Regions from separate parts of the Shewanella sp. MMG014 genome, predicted to be linked through region 1. Evidence: predicted binding sites of a transcription regulator. Region 1 holds the regulator's gene; the other holds the start of a gene.
What was found. The regulator ArgR, encoded in region 1, controls arginine synthesis, uptake and breakdown. The targets are predictions, from matches to a motif close to ANTGAATANNTATTCANT.
Positions count from the first base shown of each region.

Region 2: argA (amino-acid N-acetyltransferase) is a predicted target of ArgR. The motif match lies at 1,991-2,008, and genes of this name have one in related genera.

Region 1 is NZ_JAGJDZ010000006.1:136,025-140,900, forward strand. It holds gene J8L86_RS11540 (DUF393 domain-containing protein) at 1-5, shown strand, start outside; gene J8L86_RS11545 (SDR family NAD(P)-dependent oxidoreductase) at 9-869, shown strand; gene mdh (malate dehydrogenase) at 932-1,867, opposite strand; gene argR (transcriptional regulator ArgR) at 2,184-2,654, shown strand; gene J8L86_RS11560 (Dyp-type peroxidase) at 2,773-3,711, opposite strand; gene J8L86_RS11565 (ABC transporter ATP-binding protein) at 3,821-4,849, opposite strand; gene J8L86_RS11570 (iron ABC transporter permease) at 4,851-4,876, opposite strand, start outside.
Region 2 is NZ_JAGJDZ010000005.1:34,440-39,315, reverse strand. It holds gene coaBC (bifunctional phosphopantothenoylcysteine decarboxylase/phosphopantothenate--cysteine ligase CoaBC) at 1-238, opposite strand, end outside; gene radC (DNA repair protein RadC) at 413-1,090, shown strand; gene rpmB (50S ribosomal protein L28) at 1,213-1,449, shown strand; gene rpmG (50S ribosomal protein L33) at 1,456-1,629, shown strand; gene argA (amino-acid N-acetyltransferase) at 2,085-3,410, shown strand; gene J8L86_RS09370 (PH domain-containing protein) at 3,601-4,122, shown strand; gene rarD (EamA family transporter RarD) at 4,135-4,876, opposite strand, start outside.

The DNA.
Region 1 (4,876 bases):
AGTAGCCTATGGATATCTGTCGTGTTCAAGCCGTTAACACTGCCATTGTTATTGGCGCATCTTCAGGTATTGCAAAAGCGATTGTCACCGAGCTCGCAGATAATGCTGAGATTGAGCAAATCATTACCATCAGTCAAAAAGAATTGGTTTTTAATGTTAGCAATAACATTCATCACCACATCTGCTGCGATTACACCATGAATGGCTTTGGTAATAACGCCAGTAATGACGCTAACGAAAACATAGCAAGGGTGTGCCTTGCTCTATCATCAATTAAAGGGCATATCAGCAAGGTGTTTATTTGTAATGGCAGATTGCATTCATTAAACAATCAAATGTCAGTCCATACACATAATCCACAGGCCTCAAAGAGTCCAGAAAATCAACAAATTGAGCCATCAACTGTTTTATCGCCAGAAAAGCGCCTTGAAGATATTACCCCAGCTTCTATGCTGTCAGTCTTTCAATCCAACACATTAGTGCCAATGATGTGGCTTCAACATCTCGTTAAACTCGTAAACGGCAAGCAAGCATGCATCATCAGTGTGTTGAGTGCCAGAGTTGGCAGTATCAGTGAAAATCAGTTAGGAGGCTGGTATAGCTACAGAGCATCAAAAGCGGCATTGAATATGTTAATAAAAACCAGTGCGATTGAATATGCACGCCGAGCTAAAAATACAAAATTGATCGCGTTTCACCCCGGTACAACCGATACCGAGTTATCTAAACCTTTTCAGGCCAACGTTCCCGAAGGGAAATTGTTCACCGCAGGCTTCGCCGCCCAGCAATTACTCACGATTCACCAAGGTATTGAATTTAACAACCAAGCAGAGTTTCTTGATTGGCAAGGTCAAACAGTGCAATGGTAACTGCAGATTACAGACACAAAAAAGCGAAGCCTAGGCTTCGCTTTTTGTCGTAAACGATGAGCTTACTTAACGAATTCAACACCTAGGTCGATATCGCCTTTTAACGTATCAAGCATTGCATCACGTGCGTTTGCTTCAAATGCGCTTACTTCACCGTATGGAAGTACTTTTTCTACGCCGTTTTTACATAATACAACAGGTTGTGCGAAGAATTCAGCGTGCTCGCTGCCGCCATCTACGTATGCACATTCAACCACGTTTGCTTCACCTTGTAGGCCGCGAACTAATGATAGACCGAAACGACATGCCGCTTGACCCATTGAAAGTGTCGCACTACCGCCACCGGCTTTAGCTTCAACAACTTCTGTACCCGCATTTTGGATGCGAGTTGTTAGTGAAGCAACTTCTTCATCAGTAAAGCTTACGCCTTCAACTTGTGAAAGAAGTGGAAGAATAGTCACACCACTGTGGCCGCCGATAACGTTAATGTTAACATCAGCAACGTTTAGACCTTTAAGCTCAGCGATGAAAGTTTCAGAACGAATAACATCAAGTGTCGTCACACCGAATAAACGATTCTTATCGTAAACACCCGCTTTTTTAAGTACTTCAGCTGCAATAGCAACTGTTGTATTTACTGGGTTAGTGATCACACCAATTAATGCTTTAGGGCAAGTCGCAGCGACTTTTTCAATAAGGTTACGTACGATACCCGCATTGATGTTAAACAGATCTGAACGATCCATTCCAGGCTTACGTGCAACACCAGCAGAAATAAGAACAACATCAGCGTCAACTAGCGCAGGCGTTGGATCTTCACCAGCAAAACCAGCCACTTCAACATCTGTTGGGATGTGGCTTAAATCGACAGCAACACCAGGTGTTACAGGAGCAATGTCATACAGAGACAACTTTGAGCCTGCAGGAAGTTGAGTTTTTAATAGTAAAGCTAGGGCCTGGCCGATACCGCCAGCAGCACCAAGTACAGCTACTTTCATAATTATCTCCAATAACGTTCTTATGTTTGACTTCTAAGTTTATGATTCTCAGTCTGTGACATAGATCATATTTCTCGTGGCGTCACATTACTGCATCAGCGAGACAATTTCAATTATCCCTTAGTGGAGTAAAGCAATTAACTTATTCTATGATATATATATCAATAATCCCTGATTTAGCACTTACACTGTAAAGTGAATTTTTATTCACCGATTTAGCTTATTTCTTGACTTGTGACGTTTATATATTCAAAATGAACCCGTTTTGTGAATATATTGTATTCAATTTAAAAATTACTATAAGACGAAAAAAAATATGCCAGCGACCAAAAATCAGGATGAACTCGTTAAAACGTTTAAGTCGATATTAAAGGAAGAACGCTTTGGTAGCCAAAGTGAGATCGTCAACGCACTACAAGCAGAAGGTTTTGGCAACATAAACCAATCTAAAGTATCGCGCATGCTCAGTAAGTTTGGCGCGGTGCGAACTCGAAATGCTAAGCAAGAAATGGTGTACTGTTTGCCCGCTGAATTAGGTGTACCGACAGCAGGTAGCCCAGTTAAAAACTTAGTATTAGATGTTGATCATAACCAAGCTATGATTGTAGTGCGTACCAGTCCAGGTGCAGCACAACTCATCGCGCGATTACTTGATTCAATAGGTAAGCCTGAAGGCATTTTAGGTACCATTGCTGGTGACGACACGATCTTCATTTGTCCATCAAGCATTAAAACCATCGATGATACGTTAGAAACAGTTAAATCACTGTTTAACTACAGCGAGTAAAACAAGCGTCATGTTGAGTCTGTAGTACGGACGAAAACCCAATAAAAAAGCAATGCCTTGGCATTGCTTTTTTTGGTTTTAATCTACCCAAGCTTACAAGAACGCGTATTTTGCAAAATTAGTCATTAGCAAACTGCGCTAAAAAATCTAATGATGGCGCAAAAAATGATGACCCTGTCAGCGCTTTAGTAAACTGCATGAGGTGGTCGTGATTACCATGACCGTCACCATAAATCATGCTGCGTAGCATTTCTTCAAAATGAGTTGGATTATGGCAGGTCGAGATAAACATCAACCCTTGCTCTCTTAACGAGCCAAAAGGCATGCTCTGACGTAAAATCTCCATCGACTTACCATCTGCATCTTTTAAATTAACTCGCTTGATATGGCTGGTTAATGGCTTATCTTCAGAAGCGTATTCAATATCATCTTGCTTAGTACGGCCAATGATATCTTCTTGTTTCTTCTGCGGTAGGCGATTCCATTTACTCAAGTTATGGGCATATTTTTGCACATGAACATAACTACCGCCTTTAAATGAGATATCCTCATCAGCCACTAAAGCAACTTCTTGACGGCTACGCCCTTTCGGGTTTTCTGTGCCATCGACAAAGCCAGTTAAGTCACGGCTGTCCATAAATCTAAAGCCACGTTCTTCTTCAATTAACTCAACCAAACCTTCAAACATTTGGCTAATTTCATTGGCAACTAAATGCAAAATGTCATAACGATCGCAGCGGATATGCATGAATAAGTCGTATTCGATTGCTGGTGCATCTCGATTACCTTCATTCATCGCAGGAAAAGGGCGTAATTGAGCAGGTCTTTGTCCGTCAAAAATGGTATCCCAATAATTCGCACCAATAGCAACAAAGCCATTAAATGCACTATCTGCATATTGATCAGATAATTCATAAATATATTGGGCTACATTGGCTAAACATGGACGAAGCTGATCTTCGACACCATCATTTGCATTAAACATCAAATAGACGCTATGCAGATTTCCTTCAGCACAAATCCCTAACTGTTCGCGAGGCATATTCTGTGTTTCCATGTTGGAATCAATCACCTTTAACAATAATAAGATATAAAGAGTTTAAGGCAATTGAGCAATTTATTCCTTACTGCTCTATGCAATATTTAATCAATTTAGACTTAGGTCACTAAAAAATCACTAGCGGATGCGCTGATATGGACAAATTAACTTTCTGGCCTAATGTCAGTTCGGTTAACTGACTTCTCACTTCGAGCGTCTGTTGACCTACTTTAACCCAATAATGACAAATTGTACCCAGAAAACGTCGCTCGACAATTTCACCTTGCCCCTGTGCTGCAGGTTGAATCTCGATTTGCTGCGGCCTGAGAAGTAATTGCCCCTGAGTATTAACCACGTTTTTTATCAGGCTAGTGCTTTCTATTAAGCCTAATATGGAGGCGACTTGCGTGGCGCTTTTAATGGTGACAGTAATGTAGTTACCTTCACCAAGAAACTCTGCAACGTAACGATCGTTTGGCTCACCGTACAAGTCTTCTGCAATACCATGCTGAACAATTCCGCCTTCTTTAAACAAAGCCAGTTTATCTGCAAATACAAACGCTTCATCTTTACTGTGGGTTACAAAAACTGCACTGACATTACGCTGCTTTAAGATCTGTCTGATTTCCAGCATCATCTCACTACGCACTTGAGAATCGATATTAGAAAAAGGCTCATCGAGAAGTAAAATCTCGGGTTGATACGCTAAGGCTCTGGCAATCGAAACACGTTGTTGCTGGCCACCTGATAACTCATGAGGATAACGTTTCCCTAAGCCTTCAAGCTTAACTAAAGCGAGCATATCCTCAAGGCGGTCTTGGCGATCTTTTTCAGATAACCCCTTAACGCCAAACAAAATATTATCACTGACGGTTAAATGGGGAAACAATGCATAATCTTGAAAAATCATCCCAATACCACGCTTTTCGCTGGGAACAAATACGCCATCAGCACTTAGCGATTGACCATTTATGATAATTTCACCTTCACTGATCGCTTGAAGACCAGCAATAGCACGTAATAACGTGGTTTTACCGCAGCCACTAGGCCCTAACAGCGCAACGATTTCTCCCTGCTCTAAGGTTAGGTTGAGTCCATTAAGTATGACCTGCCCTTGGTAGTCACTTTTAACATTTTTAATGGTCAGTGTGGACATATTAGCTCTCTTGCTCCAGCGAACGAT
Region 2 (4,876 bases), on a different contig from region 1:
AACGAGCTAATTCAATATGCCCCATTGCAGCTTCAGCTGCGGGATCCAGTAAGTCAGAAGCAACAGGGTGACCTGATAAAGCTTGAATGGTTAACGGGGTGATAAATTCCATGGCGCTTTGGCTCATGACCACACGAACATCTGCGCCACGTTCTTTGAGGCGACGAATTAAGTCAGCACTTTTATACGCGGCTATGCCACCACCGATACCCAAAAGGACTTTTTTATTTGTCAGCATGTTTACTCAATCCTGCTATCCAGTTCATTGGCGCTACAATATCACAATCAACCTAAATGGTGACGATCCGAAATTAAAATTTTCGTCCATACTCTATGGTTATGTTGGCAGTGATGCGTTAGCTAACAGAAATATTGACTGAATTTGATTTAAGCAATAAACAAGGGAGTGTTTATGGCAATAAAAGATTGGCCAGAAGGAGAAGGCCCACGAGATAAGTTACTTCATCATGGGGCAGGGCACTTATCAGATGCAGAATTATTGGCTGTATTATTGCGAAATGGGTTAGCAGGCCATAATGCAGTGGATTTGGCTCGAGGAATGATCACAGAATTTGGCGGATTACGGGCTTTATTTTCAGCATCACAGTCTCAAGTGTGTCAATTAGCGGGTGTTGGGCCGGTAAAATTTGCTCAAATGCAGGCTGCATCGGAGATTTCGAAGCGAATTTTTCAAGAAAATATGCATCGAGGACAAATTTTAATAAATCCTGATTTAACTCGGGACTATTTAATGAGACAATTAGCAGACCGATCCTATGAAGTGTTCGCATTATTATTGTTGGATAGCCAACATAGAGTGATTCAGTTTGTAGAATTATTCCGCGGAACGATTAATTCGGCATCAGTATATCCACGTGAAGTGGTGGCGTTGGTGCTGGAGAAAAAGGCTGCGGCAGTCATAGTGTGTCATAATCACCCGTCTGGCATTGCAGAGCCAAGTCAGGCAGATCGGCAAATTACTGACAGATTAAAAAAAGCCCTCTCTACTATCGATGTTTCTCTATTAGATCATATGGTTGTAGGTGATCAGCAGATAATATCCTTTGCTGAACGTGGGTGGATATTTTAAACAACACTTGATCTTAGTTTTGTTATCGTGTATAAAATGCGCCCTCTTTGTGCCTCGGGCGACGGCCACACGAGGCACATAAATGCTCGAGCGTTTTAAAATTGTTTTTGGAGAAGATTGACATGTCAAGAGTATGCCAAGTAACTGGCAAGAAGCCGATGGTTGGTAACAACCGTTCGCACGCTAAAAATTCGACTCGTCGTCGTTTTTTACCTAACCTACAAAACCACCGTTTTTGGTTAGAAGAAGAAAAACGCTTCGTGCAACTACGTGTATCTACTAAAGGTATCCGTATCATCGATAAAAAAGGTATTGAAGTTGTAGTTAAAGAACTTCGTGCCCGCGGCGAGAAGGTATAATAGAAAATGGCTAAATCTAAAGGTAATCGTGAGAAGATCAAATTAGTATCTAGTGCTAAAACTGGTCACTTCTACACTACTGAAAAAAATAAGCGTAACATGCCTGAAAAAATGGAAATCAAAAAATTTGATCCAGTTATTCGTCAGCACGTTATCTACAAAGAAGCTAAAATCAAGTAATTGATTTTTCCTCCTTTTAAAAGCCCCTTTTTAGGGGCTTTTTTTTGGCCTTTTTTCAGCCCCACCTATGTCATTCCAACTCTCTTATCCATTTTTAAGTAGCAATATATCTTTACAGTGCTTTGTGCTGATTATTTAGTGTGAGTATTAAACTTGTCATCTTGGCTGATTAGGCTGCGTATGACTGAGTGCTTACCTGTATATTGGCCAACTATTTAACAAACCATGGCAAAAGGGTCGCTTTAATTAAGTGATTGGCTAGCTGATATTTTATCGAATACTAACGTGATACCGCTTTTGAGACTTTTTTTGAATAGTTAAATACTAAAAAGCGCTAAATATCCCAATAAAAGTCTTTCAAAGTGAATTTAAATGCAATAATATTGATTAATTATATTGGTGTTCTATTTGGAATAGACACTGAATACCGTTAAGTTTATTTGTTAGGGGTTAATGTGCCTTTAAGAACCACAGAACTTGTTGATGGATTCCGTCACTCAGCGCCATATGTCAATGTGCATCGTGGCAAAACCTTCGTTGTGATGCTTGGTGGCGAAGCACTGTTACATAATCAATTTAGAGGCATTCTCAATGATGTCGCCTTGTTGCACTCTTTAGGGATTAAAGTCGTGCTAGTTTATGGTGCCCGCCCTCAAATTGACGCGGCATTGCATGATGCGAACATCGAGCCTACGTATCACAATGGTGTGCGTATAACCGACGAAGACTCGCTTAAAGTAATTAAGCAAGTTGCCGGTGCTGTGCAATTTGATATTACCGCGCGCTTATCGATGAGCTTGGGTAATACACCGATGCAAAATGCGCAAATCAACTTAGTGAGCGGCAATTTTGTTATTGCACAGCCATTAGGTATTGATGATGGCGTTGATTTTTGTCTGACCGGTAAAGTGCGCCGTATTGATACCCAAGGGTTAGAGCGTCAATTAAACAATAATTGTATTGTGCTCATGGGCCCTATGGCGGTGTCAGTGACTGGTGAGTGTTTTAATTTAACGGCTGAAGAGGTTGCCACCCAAGTGGCGATAAAGTTAAAGGCAGATAAGATCATTGGCTTTAGTAATACTCACGGGATTTTAGATGAGTCAGGCGAGGTGATTGCCGAGCTGATGCCAAATGGTGCACAAGCTATTTGGGATGACATGAATCAAGCTGGCGAAGCCTGTGTTGGTACTATGGCCTTCTTAAAAGCCAGTATTGATGCGTGTCGTAATGGCGTGCCACGTTGTCATTTAGTGAGTTACCTTGAAGATGGCACCTTGTTGCAAGAGTTATTCTCTCGTGAAGGTATTGGTACCCAGATTGTGACCGAAAGTGCCGAACGATTACGTCGGGCAAACATTGGCGATATCGGTGGTATCTTAGATTTAATTAGACCACTAGAAGAGCAAGGGATACTGGTTAGACGCTCTCGTGAGCAACTGGAAATGGAAATCGAACAGTTTATGCTGATTGAGCGTGACAGTCTGGTGATTGGTTGTGCAGCACTGTATCCATTTGAAGAAGATAATGCCGGTGAGTTTGCTTGTTTAGTCGTGCATCCCGATTACCGTGATGCCGACAGAGGTAGCGTGCTATTGAATAACATTATTGGTCAAGCCAGAGTCAGAGGCTATTCACGGCTATTTGCCTTAACGACTCGCAGTATTCATTGGTTTTTAGAGCATGGCTTTAATATTGTTGAGGTTGATGCGCTGCCGAATGTCAAAAAGCAGCTATATAATTTTCAACGTAAATCAAAAATATTGGCTCTAGATTTATAAGGTATATTTATAACACTAGATTTGAACATTAATGTTGAATACGTGATTGTTTGATACTTACTGAAATGCCACAACATGTTAAGCCATGGGGTGGCATTTTTGTTATGCTCGCAAAATATTGCATTATTCCAATCACATGCTCTATTAAGTCGGGCGCTTAATAAAAACGAATTTTAGGTATAGAAAATCAATGAATATAGAACTGGCAGGGCTAACAGCGAATGGTTTAGCTAATTTCATCGGCGTTATGATGGGCTTATTGCTGCTCACGTTACTTTTAAAACTGAAAAAGATGCCAAGCATGGCCGTTTACGCAAGCTTAGGGATAATTATTGCGGTGTTTGGTTTGTTTTCTATTACCTTGTATCAAACGCAACATGCGGGGTTATCGGTCGAGAAAAGTCATCAGGTGACACTGACTATTCCACTCTACGGACAAGTATTTCAGCAAGATGAATTAGTTTGGCAGCAAGCCAGAGTGATTAATCTTATTGAGGCGCCGCAATATATGCCTACAAGACGAACGAATGGTCTTGGCTTGTCAGGTTACTCATTAGGATGGTTTACGCTGCAAAACGGCGATAAGGCGTTAGTATCAGTGACTACAAACGAGAATGTCTTGTTGTTACCCACTGAAAAGGGGTATTCGTTGTTGTTATCGTTAGAAAACCCGCAAGCAGCAATGACAAAAATGACTGCTTGGCAGGATTAAGTCAATTGGCTGTTAGCTTTGCTTTAAACGACGGCGTCGTTGTAGTGCCATATCGGTAGTAAAGACCACTAAAGCACTCCAAATAAACCCAAAGGTGATGCCCTTTTCAATATCGAATGGTTCCTTGTATAAAAATATTGCCAAAATAAACATGATACTGGGACCGATATACTGAAAGAATCCCAACATCGATAGCGGAATGCGCATGGCTGCACCAGCAAAGCACAATAATGGCACTGTAGTGACAATACCTGCTGCAATCAGTGTGAGGTTCATTGTCATATCATTAGTCAGCATATTCGCGCTGGCTGTGTCTAACGTGAGCGCTAAATAGCCGAGTGCGATAGGGAGCAAAATAGCGGTTTCAACTAATAAGCCTGTTTTAGCGTCGATATTGACCTTTTTACGCAGTAAACCATAAAAGCCAAAAGAAGCTGCTAATGCCAGGGATACTAAAGGTATTGAGCCGAATGAAATGAGCTGAATCAAAACGCCAATACTGGCTAGCGCCACTGCAGCCCACTGCAATTTGCGTAACCGCTCAGATAAAAAGACCATTCCCAATAGCACATTAAATAATGGATTAATGAAGTAGCCTAAGCTGGCATCAAGCATTTGATCGTTATTAATGGCCCAAATAAATATTAACCAATTAGCAGCAATGAGCACCGAGGTGAGTGCTAACACCAATAGCTGTTTGGGCTTTTTCAGCAAGGTCGTTAAGCGAGAGAAACCGCCCAAAAACTGCATTAAA